4 regions of the Pseudomonas sp. PA1(2017) genome follow, and region 1 is predicted to be linked to each of the others. Evidence: predicted binding sites of a transcription regulator. Region 1 holds the regulator's gene; each other region holds the start of a gene.
The links. The regulator FliA, encoded in region 1, starts transcription of late flagellar genes. The targets are predictions, from matches to a motif close to CTAAAGTTTNNNNNNNNNNNGCCGNTAA.
Positions count from the first base shown of each region.

Region 2: a site for FliA is predicted at 2,450-2,477, ahead of motA (flagellar motor stator protein MotA). Genes of this name have one in related genera too.
Region 3: a site for FliA is predicted at 2,019-2,046, ahead of BVH01_RS00095 (methyl-accepting chemotaxis protein). Genes of this name have one in related genera too.
Region 4: a site for FliA is predicted at 2,295-2,322, ahead of BVH01_RS08220 (methyl-accepting chemotaxis protein). Genes of this name have one in related genera too.

Region 1 is NZ_MSXU01000009.1:1,272,365-1,276,563, forward strand. It holds gene BVH01_RS12730 (chemotaxis protein CheA) at 1-391, opposite strand, end outside; gene BVH01_RS12735 (protein phosphatase CheZ) at 403-1,191, opposite strand; gene BVH01_RS12740 (chemotaxis response regulator CheY) at 1,211-1,585, opposite strand; gene fliA (RNA polymerase sigma factor FliA) at 1,787-2,530, opposite strand; gene fleN (flagellar synthesis regulator FleN) at 2,527-3,357, opposite strand; gene flhF (flagellar biosynthesis protein FlhF) at 3,455-4,199, opposite strand, start outside.
Region 2 is NZ_MSXU01000015.1:314,921-319,119, reverse strand. It holds gene rsgA (small ribosomal subunit biogenesis GTPase RsgA) at 1-462, shown strand, start outside; gene motB (flagellar motor protein MotB) at 491-1,537, opposite strand; gene motA (flagellar motor stator protein MotA) at 1,543-2,394, opposite strand; gene BVH01_RS22050 (HDOD domain-containing protein) at 2,516-4,027, shown strand; gene BVH01_RS22045 (rhodanese-like domain-containing protein) at 4,094-4,199, shown strand, end outside.
Region 3 is NZ_MSXU01000001.1:17,389-21,587, forward strand. It holds gene BVH01_RS00085 (HDOD domain-containing protein) at 1-660, shown strand, start outside; gene BVH01_RS00090 (FAD-dependent oxidoreductase) at 863-1,939, shown strand; gene BVH01_RS00095 (methyl-accepting chemotaxis protein) at 2,136-3,689, shown strand; gene BVH01_RS00100 (glutamine synthetase family protein) at 4,053-4,199, shown strand, end outside.
Region 4 is NZ_MSXU01000009.1:238,680-242,878, reverse strand. It holds gene BVH01_RS08225 (response regulator) at 1-48, opposite strand, end outside; gene BVH01_RS08220 (methyl-accepting chemotaxis protein) at 193-2,097, opposite strand; gene BVH01_RS08215 (GFA family protein) at 2,381-2,785, opposite strand; gene BVH01_RS08210 (AEC family transporter) at 2,875-3,789, shown strand; gene BVH01_RS08205 (CitMHS family transporter) at 4,087-4,199, shown strand, end outside.

The DNA of each region.
Region 1 (4,199 bases):
CACCCGGCTCGGCCAGGCGCGAGAGCGCAGCCAGCAGCTCCGGCGAGGCAGGCGTCAGCTCCACACGCTCGCGCACCTCGGCGAACATGCCGTTGACGGCGTCCAGTGCTTCGAGCACGACGTCCATCAGCTCGGAATCCACACGACGCTCGCCCTTGCGCAGGATGTCGAACACGTTTTCGGCAATATGGCAGCACTCCACCAGCTCATTGAGCTGCAGGAAGCCGGCACCACCTTTTACCGTGTGAAACCCTCGAAAAATTGCGTTGAGCAGGTTCATATCGTCCGGGCGGCTTTCCAGCTCCACCAACTGCTCGGACAATTGCTCGAGAATTTCGCCGGCCTCTACCAGGAAATCCTGGAGGATTTCTTCATCGGCGCCGAAGCTCATATGACGTGCTCCTAAAAACCCAGACTGGACAGCAAATCGTCGACGTCGTCTTGGTTGGAGGCGACATCATCACGCTTATCGGCATGAATCTGCGGACCTTCACCGCGGGACGGATTTTTTTCTTTGTTTTGCTCGGCACGCAACTCTTCGTGGTTGTGATCGATACCCGCGAAGCGATCGACCTGGCTGGCCATCAGCACCAGTTTGAGGAGATTGCTTTCGACCTCGGTCACCAGCTGGGTGACGCGCTTGATCACCTGACCGGTCAGATCCTGATAATCCTGCGCCAGCAGAATATCGTTGAGATGACCCGACAGCTTGCTGGTGTCACGCTGGCTGCGCGCCAGGAACAGCTCGATACGCTTGGCCAGCTCGCGGAACGCGTCGGCGCTCATCTCGCGGCGCATGAAGCGCCCCCAGTCCTCGGCGAGCGAATCGGCTTCGCTGCTCAGGTCATTGACCAGCGGCGCACTCTGCTCGACCAGGTCCATGGTGCGGTTGGCCGCACGCTCGGTCATGGTCACCACATAGTTCAGGCGCTCGGTGGCATCGGAGATCTGCGAGATTTCCTTGGCGTGCGGTACCCGCGGGTCGAGCTGAAAGTTGACGATCGCGTTGTGCAGCTCACGGGTGAGCTTGCCGACTTCGAGGTAAAGCCCCCGGTCGCGCGCCTTGTTCAGTTCGTTGATCAGCTGTACGGCTTCGCCAAAGTTGCCCTGTTCGAGGCTGTCGACCAGTTGGCGGGCATTGCTTTTCAGGGTCGACTCGAGGTCAACCTCGTTAGATTCATGGTGTTCCATAACAACCTCGCGGCAGACATCAGCCGTTGACTCGCTCGAAGATTTTCTCGATCTTTTCCTTGAGCACCTGAGCAGTGAACGGCTTGACTACATAGCCATTCACACCGGCTTGCGCGGCCTCGATGATCTGATCGCGTTTGGCTTCCGCCGTGACCATCAGCACCGGCAGGTGCTTGAGTCGCTCGTCGGCGCGCACGGCGCGCAACAGGTCGATGCCCGTCATGCCCGGCATGTTCCAATCGGTTACCAGAAAATCGAAGCTACCGCTCTGCAGCATCGGCAACGCAGTCGTGCCGTCATCGGCCTCGGCCGTGTTGGTGAACCCCAGATCACGCAAGAGGTTCTTGATGATCCGTCGCATCGTCGAGAAATCATCGACGATGAGGATTTTCATGTTCTTGTCCAAGTCGACCTCCGTACAGTCCTAAAACGCCTGCAACAACGTGCAGCGCTTATTAATCGTGAAACCGGCCTGGCAGAACGCCGCAAACCATTGCGCTCGGCTTTGCTGCGTTCACTGTGTGTCCAGCGCCCTGCTAATCCTGCAATCTACTGCAAGGGCTGGCTCGACCAACTCCAGCCCCTGAACAATTTCCTATGCGCGCCACTCCCCCAACCGCGCCCGTAAGCGCGCGGCACACTGACTGTGCAGTTGGCTGACCCGCGACTCACTCACCCCCAGTACCTCGCCGATTTCCTTGAGATTCAACTCCTCGTCGTAATACAGCGACAACACCAGCCGCTCACGCTCCGGCAGATTACTGATGGCATCGGCCAGCGCGGCCTGGAAACGATTGTCTTCCAGCTCATGCGAAGGCCCGTGATGCAGGGAACTCGTGTCTTCCTGCAGACCGCCGTTTTCGCCTTCCTGCAAGAGGTCGTCGAAACTGAACAGGCGGCTGCCCAAAGTGTCGCCAAGAATGCCGTAGTAATCTTCGAGACTCAATTGGAGTTCGGCAGCAACCTCGTGATCTTTAGCGTCGCGACCGGTTCTGGCCTCAATTTTTCGTATTGCATCGCTGACCATGCGGCTATTGCGGTGTACCGAGCGCGGCGCCCAGTCACCCTTGCGCACTTCGTCGAGCATGGCGCCGCGAATACGAATGCCCGCAAAGGTCTCGAAACTGGCGCCCTTGCCAGCATCGTACTTACGCGATGCTTCGAGCAGGCCGATCATGCCGGCCTGGATCAGGTCGTCGACCTGCACGTTGGCGGGCAGACGGGCCAGCAGGTGGTAGGCGATGCGTTTTACCAGCGGCGCGTGGCGCTCGATCAACTGATGCTGTGAATCTCGTGCTTGTGCCTTGCTGTACATTCGGAGTCCAGAGGCTGTCGTCATACAGCCGTGTCTGCAGTCGGTTGATGCACCAGGCGCTCCACGAAAAACTCCAGATGGCCACGCGGGTTGGCCGGCAAGGGCCATGCATCGACCTTCTGGGCAATCGCCTTGAACGCCAGCGCGCACTTCGAACGAGGGAACGCCTCATACACCGCACGTTGTTTCTGTACGGCCTTGCGAACCGACTCGTCGTAGGGCACCGCGCCGACATACTGCAGCGCAACATCCAGAAAACGGTCGGTCACCTTGGTCAGCTTAGCAAACAGATTGCGGCCTTCCTGTGGGCTGTGCGCCATGTTGGCGAGCACACGGAAACGGTTCATGCCGTGGTCGCGATTGAGCAGCTTGATCAGCGCGTAGGCATCGGTGATGGAGGTCGGTTCGTCGCACACCACCACCAGCACTTCCTGGGCAGCACGCACGAAGCTGACCACCGAGTCGCCGATACCGGCAGCGGTGTCGACGATCAATACGTCGAGGTTGTCGCTGATGTCGCTGAAGGCCTGGATTAGGCCGGCGTGCTGCATGGGCGTGAGCTGCACCATGGCCTGGGTGCCCGAAGCGGCGGGCACGATGCGAATGCCACCGGGGCCCTGCAGGACCACGTCACGCAGATCGCATTGGCCGTCGATGACGTCGGCCAGGGTACGTTTGGCGGTCAGGCCGAGCAGCACGTCGACGTTGGCCAGGCCCAGGTCGGCATCCATGAGCATGACGCGCCGACCGAGATCGGCGAGCGCCAGTGACAAGTTCACCGACACATTGGTCTTGCCAACGCCGCCTTTGCCGCCAGTCACCGCGATCACCTGTACGGGATGCATACCCATCTTATCTACACACCTTATCTAAACTTCGCTGTGGGCCCTGGAGCCATTGTGCGCTGTCGCGGCGAGCACGACCAGCGCTTCGCCACACTCAACCCGTTCAACCGGCCTGCCTGGCCGGGTTCTGATAAAGCCCGGCGAACATATCGGCCATCGTATCTTCACTCGGCTCGTCCGGCGCCTGCAGGCCAACGGCGCGACTGACCAGTTGGTGACTGCGCGGCACGTGGACATCATCCGGAATGCGCGGGCCATCTGCCAGGTAGGCTACCGGCAGACGGTGGCCAATAGCCAGACCCAATACCTCGCCCATGCTGGCGGCTTCATCCAGTTTACTCAGAATGCAGCCGGCCAGCCCACAGCGCTTGTAGCTGTGATAGGCCGCCTTGAGCACCTGCGCCTGGCTGGTAGCGGCCAGCACCAGGTAGTTGCGTGCGTTGATGCCACGACTGGCCAGCGCTTCGAGCTGCATGCGCAGCGCCGGATCATTGGCCGGCAGGCCGGCAGTATCGATCAGCACCACGCGCTTGCGGGCCAGCGGTGCGAGCGCCTGGGTCAGCGATTGCCCGGGGTCGACCTGGGTCACCGAGACGCCAAGAATCCGTCCCAGGGTCTTGAGCTGCTCCTGGGCACCGATGCGGTAGCTGTCCATGCTCACCAGGGCGATGCTGGCAGCGCCGTACTTGAGTACATAGCGCGCGGCCAGCTTGGCCAGGGTGGTGGTCTTGCCCATGCCCGCCGGGCCGACCAGGGCGATCACGCCGCCCTCTTCCATCGGCTCCTGCTTGGGGGTCTGGATCGAATGCGCGAGATGCGCCAGGACCATGCGCCAGGCCTGGCGCTGA
Region 2 (4,199 bases), on a different contig from region 1:
CTGGAAGTCTCGGCGCTGGAAGGCGACGGCATGGAGCAGCTCAAGAAGCAGCTCGACGGCAACATCAGCGTCTTCGTGGGCCAGTCGGGCGTCGGCAAATCGTCGCTGGTCAACAGCCTGCTGCCGGGCGTCGACACCCGTGTCGGCGCGCTTTCAGAACTGACCGGCAAGGGCACCCACACCACCACTACCGCCCGGTTGTTTCACTTCCCCGGCGGCGGCCAGTTGATCGACTCACCGGGCATCCGCGAATTCGGCCTCGGCCATGTCAGCCGTGACGATGTGGAGGCGGGCTTCATCGAGTTCGCCGACCTGCTCGGCCATTGCCGCTTCCGCGACTGCAAGCATGACCGCGAACCCGGCTGCGCCTTGCTCAAGGCGCTGGAAGAAGGGCGTATCCAGCCGCAGCGGATGAACAGCTATCGGCACATTCTGGCCAGCCTGCCAGAGCCGGAGTATTGAGCGGCCTGTAAGCTGGGGTGCCGGCCGATCACTCGGTCGGCTGATCCATCTTCAGCGTGCCGTCCTCGAAGATATTCAGCTTCTCGCGCACCTGATCATTGGAGAGCGGCTCGGCACCAGGCGCTGCGCCTGAGCCCCCGCCAGCGCCAGCGCCAGCGCCACCTAAAGGCGAACCCGGCGCGGGATCCGGCGCCAGCGCGCCACCACCCTGTTCGCCCTCGATGTCGCGTTGCGCTTTCTTGGTCAGCACCACGATATCAATGCGGCGGTTCACCGGGTTGAACGGGTCCTCGCGGTCGAACAGCGCCGACGAGGCGTAGCCGACCACCCGCGCCACCTGGGCATCGTCGTAGCCCGCCGCGATCAGCACGCGCCGCGCCGCATTGGCACGGTTGGCCGACAGCTCCCAGTTGCCAAAACCACCGGCGCCGGCGAACGGCTTGGCATCGGTATGGCCGCTGATGCTGATCTTGTTGGGTACTGCTTTGATGGTGTCGGTGAGGGCGAACAGGATGTCCTCGAAGTACGGCTGCAACTGCGCGCTGCCCAGGGCGAACATCGGCCGGTTCTCGGCATCGACGATCTGGATGCGCAGGCCGTCCTGGGTGATCTCGAACAGGATCTGGTCCTTGAAGCGCTGCAACTGCGGATCCTGCTCGACCTTGTTCTGCAACTCCTGCAACAGCAGCTCCAGGCGCTCGCGCTCGACTTCTTCGGCCTTGGCCTCGGCCTGCTCGGCATCCAGCTCGGCGGGGTCCTTCGGATCGGTGTCCGCTTCGTCTCCCGGCGACTCCTGAGGCTGCTCGTTGAGGGTGCGGTCCGGCGACGGTGTCGGCGAGCCACCGAGGTCGATCACATAGGGGCTGGCGCTTTCGGAGAAGCCGATGGGGTCCTTGAAGTAGCCGGAGATCAGTTTCTTCTGCTCGGGGGTGGCCGAGGACATCAGCCACATCACCATGAAAAAGGCCATCATCGCCGTGGCGAAGTCGGCGAAGGCGATCTTCCAGGCGCCACCGTGGTGGCCGCCGGCAACCTTCTTGACCCGCTTTACGATGATCGGCTGGTTGTTTTCCATGGTGCTTAGTTTCCGCGCATGGCCTGCTCAAGCTCGCTGAAGCTCGGGCGGTGCGCCGGGTACAGGGTCTTGCGCGAGAACTCGACGGCCAGTGACGGCGGCATGCCGGATGCCGAGGCGACCAGGCCGGCCTTGATGGCTTCGTAGACGTTCAGCTCTTCCTTGGCATCGTGTTCGAGCGCAGCGGAGAGCGGGCCGAAGAAGCCATACGAGGCGAGAATACCGAGGAAGGTGCCGACCAGCGCGGTACCGACCTTCTCGCCGATCTGCGCGTTGTCCGCCTCGGCAAGAATCGACATGGTGATCACGATCCCCAATACCGCGGCGACGATACCCATCGCCGGCATGCCGTCGGCGATCTTCGCCACGGCATGGGCCGGATGATCGAGTTCTTCCTTGAGGCCGACCAGTTCCATGTCGAACAGGCCTTCGAGCTCGTGGGGCGCCATGTTGCCGGAGGACATGATGCGCAGGTAGTCGCAGATGAACGCGACCATACGCTCGTCGCCCAGCACCGCCGGGTACTTGCTGAAGATCGGGCTCGCGGCCGGGTCCTCGAGGTCGGCCTCGATGGCCATCATGCCTTCGCGGCGCGCCTTGTTGAGAATTTCATAGAGCAGGCGCAGCACTTCCAGGTAGTAGTCGTGGGTGAAGCGCGACTTGAACATCTTCAAGGATTTCTTGAAGACGGTCATGAACATGCTGCCCGGGTTGGCCTGCAGGAAGGCGCCCAGCGCCGCACCGCCGATGATCAGCACTTCGAAGGGATGCACCAGGGCCATGAGATGGCCACCCGACGCGACGAAGCCGCCGAAGACGCAAGCGAATACAACGATGATGCCGATGATTTTGGCCATAGAAAGAAACTTGAGCAGGTGAAAAGAAAGGGCGACCGCGCGAATCCCCTTCTACTTATCGGAAGAGATGCGCCAGACTATAGTCAGTTAAGTCTAAAAAAAGCCATTTTGGCACAGCCCCATGGTCGCAAGCACGCCGTTACCGCGCACTCTCGACGCCTGGCTCAAGCAGCTGGACGGTCAGGTGCTGCCCATCGCAGCCGATCATCACCAGCAGGTTCGCCGTGCATTGGGCGACAGCCGCCGCTCGTTGCGCGAAATCGCCGACCTGATGCAGGACAGCCCGGCACTGGTGCTCAGCGTGCTGCGCGAGGCCAACAGCAAGGGCAGCAGCCTGGGTGAGGCCGCGGAGAGCCTGGAGACGGCACTCACCCGCCTGGGCCTCAAGCGCGCCGAAGAGCTACTCGCCCGCCTGCCTGCGCGGGCACTGGCCGACATTCCGCCGTCGCTTCGGCAGATCCAGCTGATCAGCCAGCACGCGGCCTATCAGGCCAACGGCCTGTTCGCCGCGCGCCTGGCGCGTCTATGGCAGGAAATCCACTGGGGCAGCCTGCTGTTCCTGTCGCCCGTATGGGCCCTGTTGGCCGCCCACCCCCATCTGTTCGAGGCCTGGGAACAGCGGGTGCTGATAGACGGCGAACCGGCAGTCAAGGTCGAGCGCGACATGCTGGGCGTACCGCTGTTCGACCTGTGCCTGGCGCTGGCCGAGCGATGGCGCCTGCCGGCCTGGATCCTCCAGGGCTATCGCTTGTTGATCGATGATCGCCGCCTGCTCGGCAAGGCGCTGCACATCGCCCGCCGTCACGACGATCCACTGCACCAGCAGCAGAAGCTGGACGCCGACCCGGCGCTGCAGCGCTGGCTTACCCAGCCTGCCAACAGCATCCTGCTCGCCAACGTGATCGCTGTGTCGGCGCACAGTGCCTGGAGCGGCAGCCATACCCGGCGCTGGCAACGGCTCAACAGTCTTTACCTGCAGCTACCGCTGGCCGAACTGCAGCAGCAGATTCACCAGAATGCGGCGCACAGCGCTCGGCAATTGGACACCGCCGGCCTCTGGCACCCTGCCGAGGCCCTGCTGTGGCCATGGAATGCTCGTCACTTTCAACCGCGCAAAACAGCGCCAGCACCGCAGGTCAGCGATTGGCGACAACTGTGCACTCAGTTGCTCGCCCAGCCTTCGGCATTCAGCAACGTCCAGCAGCTCACCACCTGCGCCCGCCAGGCCGTGCAGGCCGCCGGTCTGTCACGGGTGGTGATGCTGCTCGCTGACCGCACCCACACGCGCCTGCAATTGCAGCAACATGCCGGCGTGGCAGCCAGTGCCAGTGGCCTGACCCTCGACCCGGCGCAAAGCCAGGTGCTGCGCCGTCTGCTACAAAAGCCTGCGCAACTGCGCCTTACACCGGCCAACATCGCACAGTTCTCCGCCCTGCTGCCCGGCGACCTGAAGGCCCTGCTGCCCAGCGAACACCTGCTGATCCGCTCCCTGGCCAGCAACGAACGGGTGGTGATGCTGCTGTTCGCCGACCAGGGCGGCCAACCGATCGACGACACCATCGTGCAGGCCTTCACCAAGACCACGCAATGCATCGAGCGCGCGCTGGACACCTTCAGCAAACGTAAGCGCTGAGCGCCGCCGCTTTACGGCATTCTTCTGCGCTACAATCGCCCTCTTAACTCCGCCAACGAGGCCTGTATGACAGCCTTCGACGAACTGCCGCTGGTCATCGAACCGGCGGATCTCGCCACACGACTGCACGCGTCCGACCTGATCCTGATCGACCTCAGCAGCCATCAGCGTT
Region 3 (4,199 bases), on a different contig from region 1:
GTGTTCGCCCGCGACCCGCAGATCACCGCCTGCCTGATTGCCGCGGCCAACAGCGCCGCCCACCACAACGGCTCGCCCTGTCAGACCCTGGCCCAGGCGCTGCCGCGTCTGGGCGTGGCGCGTACCCTGAACCTGGTGCTGGGGCTTTCCGTGCAGCGCAATGCGCGGCTCAGCGACCCGCGCCTGGCCGAGCGCGGCGTGCGTACCTGGGCTGCGGCCCAACGCAGCGCCGAGGTCGCCCATTGGTTAGCCAGCGAGCTGTCGCTGGATGCCGAGCTCTGCTACACCGCCGGCTTGCTGCATAACATCGGCGAACTGGCCTTGCTGCGCTGCATGCAGGACTGGCAGGACGCCGGCGGCAGCCTGAGCGATGCGCAGATTGACCAGGCCATTGGCCAGCGTGCTGCCGGCTTCGGTTCAGCCTTGCGCATCCGCTGGCGCCTGCCGTTCGGCTTGCGTGAGTTGGTGGCCGCCTATTACAGCCTGAACAGCGGCGTGTTTTCCCGTGAGGCGCTGGTGCTCAATCTGACCGGGCAGGTGCTGGCGCTCGAGCAGGCGCAACGGCCCAGCGAGCAGCTTCGCGATGCCCGCTGCGTGCGCTTGCTGCGCATCGATCCGGGTTTGTTGGAGCGTTTGCCGGCGCAGGCCTCGGCGGCCTGAAAAACGGGTATTAACCGCAGCAAAAATGTGTCGAAAACCCGCCGCAAGCGTCTCTTCACTTGCTCGAAGCGGCCTGCTGCCGCCATGCTCCGCCAACCCCTTCGGCGGTGGGATCATTGTGCGGCTATTTCGGTCAAAGCTCGCTGTGCATGCCCACAGGCGGCTGCAAATCGCTCCCAGATTCTCAAGGATATCGGTGTAGATGACTGACTACGATCTGTTGCTGGTAGGCGCAGGCCCTGCCCATCTCGGGGTTCTGCGACGCTGGGCGCTGATCGAGCGGCCAGCGGGTCGCATCGCCCTGGTGGCCAGTGCCGAGCACACCTGGCACGCCGGCATGTTGCCGGGGCTGGTCGGTGGCCGCTATTCGCCGCAGGATTGCCAGATCGGCCTGGGCGCGTTGTGCCAGGCCGCGCAGGTCGAGCTGATCGTCGCCCCCGTTGCCGCGCTGGACGCCGCGACTCGTCAACTGACGTTGGAAGACGGTCGCGTACTGCAGGGGCACTGGCTGTCGCTCAATGTGGGTGACCGGGTCGCCTGTCCACCACGCGAGGGCGAGGCAATGGACGTGCTGGCGGTGAAGCCCGTGGATCACTTCATCACCGGCTGGCAGGCCTGGCGGCGCGACCCGCAGCCGCTGGCGATTCTCGGCGGCGGCGTGGCGGGGGTGGAGATGGCCCTGGCGCTCGCCGACCAGGTGCCGCAGCTGGCGCTGTTCTGCGGTGAGCCGCTGTTGGCCGGCCACTGCGCCGGTTTGCGTATGCGCGCCTGGGGCCATCTGCGCATGCGCCGCGTGCAGGTGCGCGAGCATTGCCCAATCAGCCGCATCGACGGCAACTGCCTGATCAGCGGTGAGGCTTCCGTGTGGCATGGCGGCCGCCTGTTGCTGGCCAGTGGCGCTCAGGCGCTGCCTTGGATCGCGGCCAGCGGCCTGAGCTGCGATGGCGACGGTTTCGTGCACACCGCACTTACGCTGCAAAGTCATTCCCACCCGCAAGTGTTCGCGGTCGGCGATTGCGCCAACCTGCCCGGCGTGCGCAAGAGCGGTTTGTATTCGATGCGCCAGGTGCCGGTGCTCGCCGCCAACCTGGCGGCGGCCCTGCGCGGCGGCGCGCTGCGTGACTACAAGGCGCGTGGCCAACGCCCACTGCTATTGGCCAGCGGTGACGGCGGCGCGCTGCTGGGCTGGCAGCAGTGGAGCGCCGGCGGCCAACTGTACGGGCGCTGCAAGGACTACTTCGACCGCGCCTTCGTCAAGCGCCACCGCCTCGAACGCTGAGCGCGACCGTCGCTCTGCTACCAAAGTGCCATGGCGTAGCACCTCATGGGGTGATCAACTGACCGGATTGGTTTTCGGCCTACGGATTTGTCCCCTACGGCCGATGTACTGAACAGGGGCACCTTGCTGTGCTGCTAGAGCCTAGCGCTCGCATCACCTCACAATAAGAACGACGAGGTTCGCCATGGATGCTGGAATGACTCGTGATCGGCTCGCGCCGGCCTTGCACCTACTCGGCCTGCTGGCCCTGCTGGTGGTCTGGTACCAAGTGCAGCTGCCGGTTCATATCGCCGCCATCGCCCTGCTGGCGCTGGCCCTGTGGCCCTGGTTCGGCCCCTGGCGGCGACCGGCTGTAGTGGCCTCTACAGCCGCTCCTGCAACCTCGCTGGACGCGCTTAGCCAGAGCCTGTCGCAACATACCTGCCATAACGCGCTGTCCGCCGCCCAGGTGGCGTTCACTGTGCAGCAATTGTCCGGCAAGCTGCAGTCGCAGCTGGCGGCGGTCGAGCAGATCAGTGAAGGCGCTCGCGCCGTGACCCGCACCGAGCAGAGCAATGCCGAACGCGCCGGTCAGACCTTGGGTGCCGCGCAGACGGTGCGCGCCAGCAGCGCCACAGGTCAGAGCGAGTTGCAGCAAGCCATCGCGCGCATGCAGCAGCTCAGCACCCAGGCCGCCGCCAGCCGCGAATTGATCGATGGCCTCGGGGCGCGCACCGAGCAGATCGAGCAGGTCACCCAGGTAATCCAGTCCATCGCCAGCCAGACCAACCTGCTGGCGCTCAATGCCGCCATCGAGGCCGCGCGCGCCGGTGAGCAGGGGCGCGGCTTCGCGGTGGTCGCCGACGAGGTGCGCAGCCTGGCCGGGCGTACCGCCAGTGCTACCGGTGAGGTGGGGCAGATGGTCGCCGACATCCGTCAGCAGAGTGCGGCGGTGGTCAGCCATATCCAGCAGCAGGCCGAGGAGCTGGAAGCGGCCGCCCGGCAGATCGAGTTCACCGGCGAGCAATTGCGCGGCATCGCCGACCTGGCCGCCGATGTCGATGCTCAGGTCGAGCAGATCAGCGCCGGTACGGCGAGCAACCACGGGCATCTGGCCGAGCTGCTGGTGGCGGTCGAGCAACTGCGCGGCGACGTGCGCAGCAGCGAAGACCAGACCCGCCAGCTGGGCAAGGCCGCCGAGCAACTGGTCGGCCAGGCGGAAAGCGTCAGCGAGCAGTTGGCCAGCGTCGGGCTCGACGACTACCACCAGCGCATCTACGACCTCGCCCTGGAGGGCGCCGCCGCGATTGCCAGGCAGTTCGAGGCCGACATCCAGGCCGGGCGCATCAGCCTCGCGGACCTGTTCGACCGCCAGTACCAGCCGATCCTCGATACGTTCCCGGCCAAGTTCCGCACGCGCTTCGACAGCTACGCCGATGGTGTGCTGCCGGCCATCCAGGAACCGCTGCTCAAGCGCCACGAAGGCCTGGTGTTCGCCATCGCCACCACGCCGGAAGGCTACGTGCCGACCCACAACCAGGCCTTCAACCATCCGCCCACCGGCGATCGCGCCGTGGACACCGTGAAAAGCCGCAGCAAGCGACTGTTCAACGACCGCACCGGCATTCGTTGCGGCAGCCACCAACAGCGCGTGCTGCTGCAGACCTACATGCGCGACACCGGCGAACTGATGCACGACCTGTCGGTGCCGATCCATGTGCAGGGCAAGCATTGGGGCGGCTTGCGGCTGGGTTACAGGCCGGAGCCGTGAGCGCTATGTTTAGCCGCTGGCTACCTGAAGGTGCGCCAATAACGATTTAACCTGTCTGTCGCGGCGTGCGAGCCTCGCTGGCATGTCTATTCCGGTCTGCAGCCTTGCCCACGCTCTTGCCCTGCCAGCCTTGCGCTCGCGGGGGCGGGCGCCCGAACCCACGGCGCTGCCGCAGATCCTCGCCTTCTGGGCGCTCTGGCATTGCCGCCACGCCCGCCCGCCGGACGTTCTCTCCGCCCGCTGAATCCGATGGCTGCGCCATGTCCGCAGCCGCTGATACCCATTTGTCTGCCTGTGCGCCGGTTCGAACAGCGAGCCGGCCGTGCGGACATCGAGCGCCTGACTGGCGCAAGCGAGTGCGCGATGACGACTTTCGCAGTTGTGCAGGAAGCCCAGGATTTCCTGGCCGCTAACCCCGATATCGAATTGATCGAACTGTTCATCCTCGATGCCAATGGCGTGCCGCGCGGCAAGCTGTTGCACCGCGAGGAACTGCTGGCGCTGTACCAG
Region 4 (4,199 bases), 1.0 Mb from region 1:
CATCTCCCTGATGGAGCGTTCGTCTTCGGCTATGACTATCAGTGGCATCGCTGGGATCCGGCAGTAAGGGTCAGGCTCTGACCGGCTCGGCCCGGCAAGATTTCATTAATTTTTCATGGCGCCGACTGGTGGCGTGCGCGAGGCGGGATCGTCGCCCGCCAACTCGGCGGGCAACGATGGGCCAGGGCCCGATCAGGCCAGGCGGAAGCGGCCCACCAGCTTCTGCTGGTGATCGGCGAGGCGCGCCAGTTCCTGGCTGGTGACGGCGGTCTGCTCGGCACCGGAACTGACCTGGATGGCCACGTCGTTGATCTCCACCACATTGCGGTTGATATCTTCGGCCACCGCGCTCTGCTCCTCGGCCGCCGCGGCGATCTGCATGTTGCGGTCGCTGATGCTGGAAACACCCGAGGCGATATCGCCCAGCAGGTCACCGGCACGCTCGATGTTGCTGGCACCGGCGCGGGCCTTGCCGAGGGTTTCCTGCATGGACTGCGTGGCCAGGTCGGAGCCGCGCTGCAGGTTGGCGATCATCTCCTGAATGTTGCCGGTGGACTCCTGGGTTTTCTGCGCCAGGGTACGCACCTCGGAGGCCACTACTGCGAAGCCGCGACCGTGATCGCCAGCGCGTGCCGCCTCGATGGCCGCGTTGAGGGCCAACAGGTTGGTCTGGTCGGCGATGCCGCGAATCACGTCGAGCACCGAGGAGATCGAATCGCTTTCGTGCTTGAGGTCGCCAATGATGCGCGCGGTGTCATCGGCCTGGGTCGACAGCTCACGGATCACCTCGACGGTGCGCTCGATTTCCAGGCGGCCCTGGGTGGTGCTGAGGTTGACCTGGCGTGACATCTCCGCGGCGTCGTTGGTGCTCTGCGCCACTTCGCGAACCGTGGCGCTCATCTCGTTGATGGCGGTGACCACCAGCTCGGTGCCCTGGCGCTGACGCTCCAGGCTGTTGCTGGTTTGCAGGGTGACCGCCGAGCACTCCTCGGCCGCGGTCGCGACCTGGGCGGTGGCCGAGCCGATTTCCTGAACGATCTGCGTCAGTTCCTCGGCCATGATGTTGAGGTTGCGGGTGATCTCGCCGAACTCGTCCTTACCCACATAACCCGAACGGGCCGTCAGGTCACGCTGCGACAGCGCCAGCAAGGCACGGTTGGCCTCGCCCACCGCCAGGTTGATGTTGCGGATGATCAGGTAGGACAACGCGCCCACCACCGCCATGGCGATCAGCACGCTGATGGCCGTCGTCCACAGCATGGCCGACGCTTTCGCGCGCGCCTGGGCGGCAAGGTCACCGACGCTTTGCCCCAGCTCGCTTTCCACCTCGCCCATCAGGTCGATGCGATTGGTGGAGGTCTGGAACCAGTCGGTGGCCTTCACGCCCAGGGAATCGCCGATCGGCGTGTCGAAAGACAGCTTCTGCAAGCGCGCCACTTCGAGGGCGCTGGGCTGCTGCATCTTCTCGTCGAGCTTGCGCACGAACTCTGGCGAAGCGTTGCGGCGAAAGCCTTCCGAATAGGCGGTGAACTCGCCCAGATTGCGGCTGAAGGTAGAGAGCAGATCCGCATCGAAGCGATCCTGATTGAACACCACGCCCAGGGTCGCGCGCTCGCGTCCGGCGCGCTCCTTCATCTCGATGAACTGGTTGAGCGAGGACAGCGCCCGCGACAAGGTCGGATCCTTGACCGAGCGTTCGACGGCGTGAGTGTAGCCGACCAGCTTGCGGATGATGTCGGTGAAGCGCGCGCCGGACTCACGGTTGTTGATCGCCAGCTTGTCGATCTGCCCACGCATGGCATCCAGCCCGCTCAACGCAGCCAGCGCCTCATTCAGCCCGGCATCGACATTTCCCAGCGCGCGTGCGTCGGCCAGGGCGGTGTCGGTCTGGCCGCGCATGCGCAGCAGCACGTCCTGCATGGTCTTGCCCTGGCTGCCCAGGAATACGCCACTGGCGCCGCGCTCGCGCTGCAATACGGTGATCAGTTGGCTGACCTTCTGCGCGACGACACTGGCCTCCTGGGTCCGCTCCATCTCCTGCAAGGTCTGGTAGCTGCTGTTGACCTGCAGAGCGGCCAGCCAGAGAAAGCCCAGCAACGGGCAGGCGAGAATCAACAAGAGCTTGAGGCTCAAGGGGATGTTTCTGAGCACGACGTTTCACCTATTCAATTTACTTCGGCAGTTCTGATTACGAAGCGAAGGGTTGCCTGTTGTCGCACCGTCTGCGCGGCGCGTTGAACAGGGGGACGCATTTGGCATGCGGCACGTTAGGCAATGGACGAGGTACAGACAGGTAATCGGCGCGAGACAGCAAATCTTTAATAAAGTTCGATGAACAAGGCGACAGGAGCTCGACGACCGCTAAATCAGATATGTGCCGCTAGTCGATTCGCTCTTGCTGCTCCTGGGGCAACGACGGATCGACCTCCAGCCACGGCAAACGGCTCTGGGTCCAGATATGCCGGTCAGCGGCGGCGTGTTCGGGGTGATCGAGCGTGGCGATGGTCACGTCCAGGCTGTTCGGGCTCAGAGTGGTGAACAGCGCCAGATGGGCGCCGCAGGTCGGGCAGAAGTAGCGCTCGCAGCTGGGCGAGGAGGCGAAACGCGCCGGTTCGCCGCGTAGCCAGGTGAAGGCTGCCAGCGGCACGGTGATCCAGGTCACCAGGATGCCGCCGGTGCTGCGTCGGCACACCGAGCAGTGGCAGTGGGCAATATCGCGCAACGGCGCGCGGAACTGGTAACGCACGGCGCCGCATTGGCAGCCGCCCTGATGCGAATCGCTCATCCCGCTCTCCTTGAAACCTCGTGATATCCCTGCTTGCCTGATCAACTGGCACTGGCGAAGATGCACCCTCACCACCACCGGGGGCTCCCGTGACCGAACTGCTCTTGGCCCTCTGGCCACTCTTCGCGCTGATCGTCGGCGGCTACGTGCTCAGCCGTCGCGGCTTCCCCAACGAAGCCTTCTGGCCAGGCGCCGAACGCCTCAACTACTTCATCCTGTTCCCCGCGCTGCTGTTCAACAGCCTGGCCACAGCACCGCTGGACAACCCGCAGCTGCCGCGCATGGCACTGGCCGTGTTGCTCGGCCTGGGCATCGCCTGGCTGGCGCTGCTGGTGGTGCGTCGCCTGCGCGGCTGGCCGGCGGCGCGCTTCGGTGCTTTCAGCCAGGGCATCCTGCGTTTCAACACGTACCTGGGCCTGGCTGCCGTGGGCAGCCTGTTCGGCCAGCCGGGCCTGACCCTGGCAGCCCTGATGCTGGCGCTGATGGTGCCGACCGTCAACGTGCTATCGGTTTGGTCACTGACCGCCGAGCGGGGCGTCAGCGCGCGCAGCCTGCTGCTGCCGATCATCCGCAACCCGTTGATCCTGGCCTGCCTGGCCGGTGCGCTGGTCAACCTGAGCGGCCTGGGTTTGCCCGGCGGCAGCGGTCGACTGCTCAGCCTGCTGGCGGCGGCAAGCCTGCCGCTAGGCCTCTTGTGCGTGGGCGCGGCGCTGAAACCCGAACAGCTGGGCGGCGAGGTACCGGCCCTGGCCTGGAACAGCCTGCTGCGCCTGCTACTGATGCCACTGCTGGCCCTGGCCGTGGCCGTCGGGCTGCAGTTGCCGGCCATGGAAAGCACCGTACTGGTGCTGTTCTTCGCCCTGCCCACCGCACCGACCGCCTATGTGCTGACCCGCCAGTTGGGCGGCGATGCCAACCTGATGGCCGGCATCATCACCTTGCAGCATCTGCTGGCTGCCGCTTCGCTGGTGGCGGTGCTGGCGCTCCTCGAACGCCTGCTCTGAAAGCACCGCGACGCGGACCACAGAGTCCGCGTCGCCTGCCCAATTTCCTGTTCGCAGCCCTGGTTTCGGCGAAAGCTGGCTGAAAGCTTCGTGTTCTAGCATCCGCGCACTGACCGACACAGATTGGTCGATGAGCTGCCGCCAGTGAGGCCCGCAGCTGCCGTCAACAAGAACAAAACAGGTGATTAACCATGTTCCGCCTCAGCTACTCACGCCTGAATCGCCCTCTCCGCTCGCCTCGACGCTAGCCACTCGCGCGTTACCCGCCCCTAGCCGAATCACGTCCGGAGAATCTCCATGCTCACATTCCTTGGCTTCGCCATGGTCTCGACCTTCATGTACCTGATCATGAGCAAACGCCTGTCGGCGTTGATCGCTCTGATCATCATTCCGATCATCTTCGCCCTGAT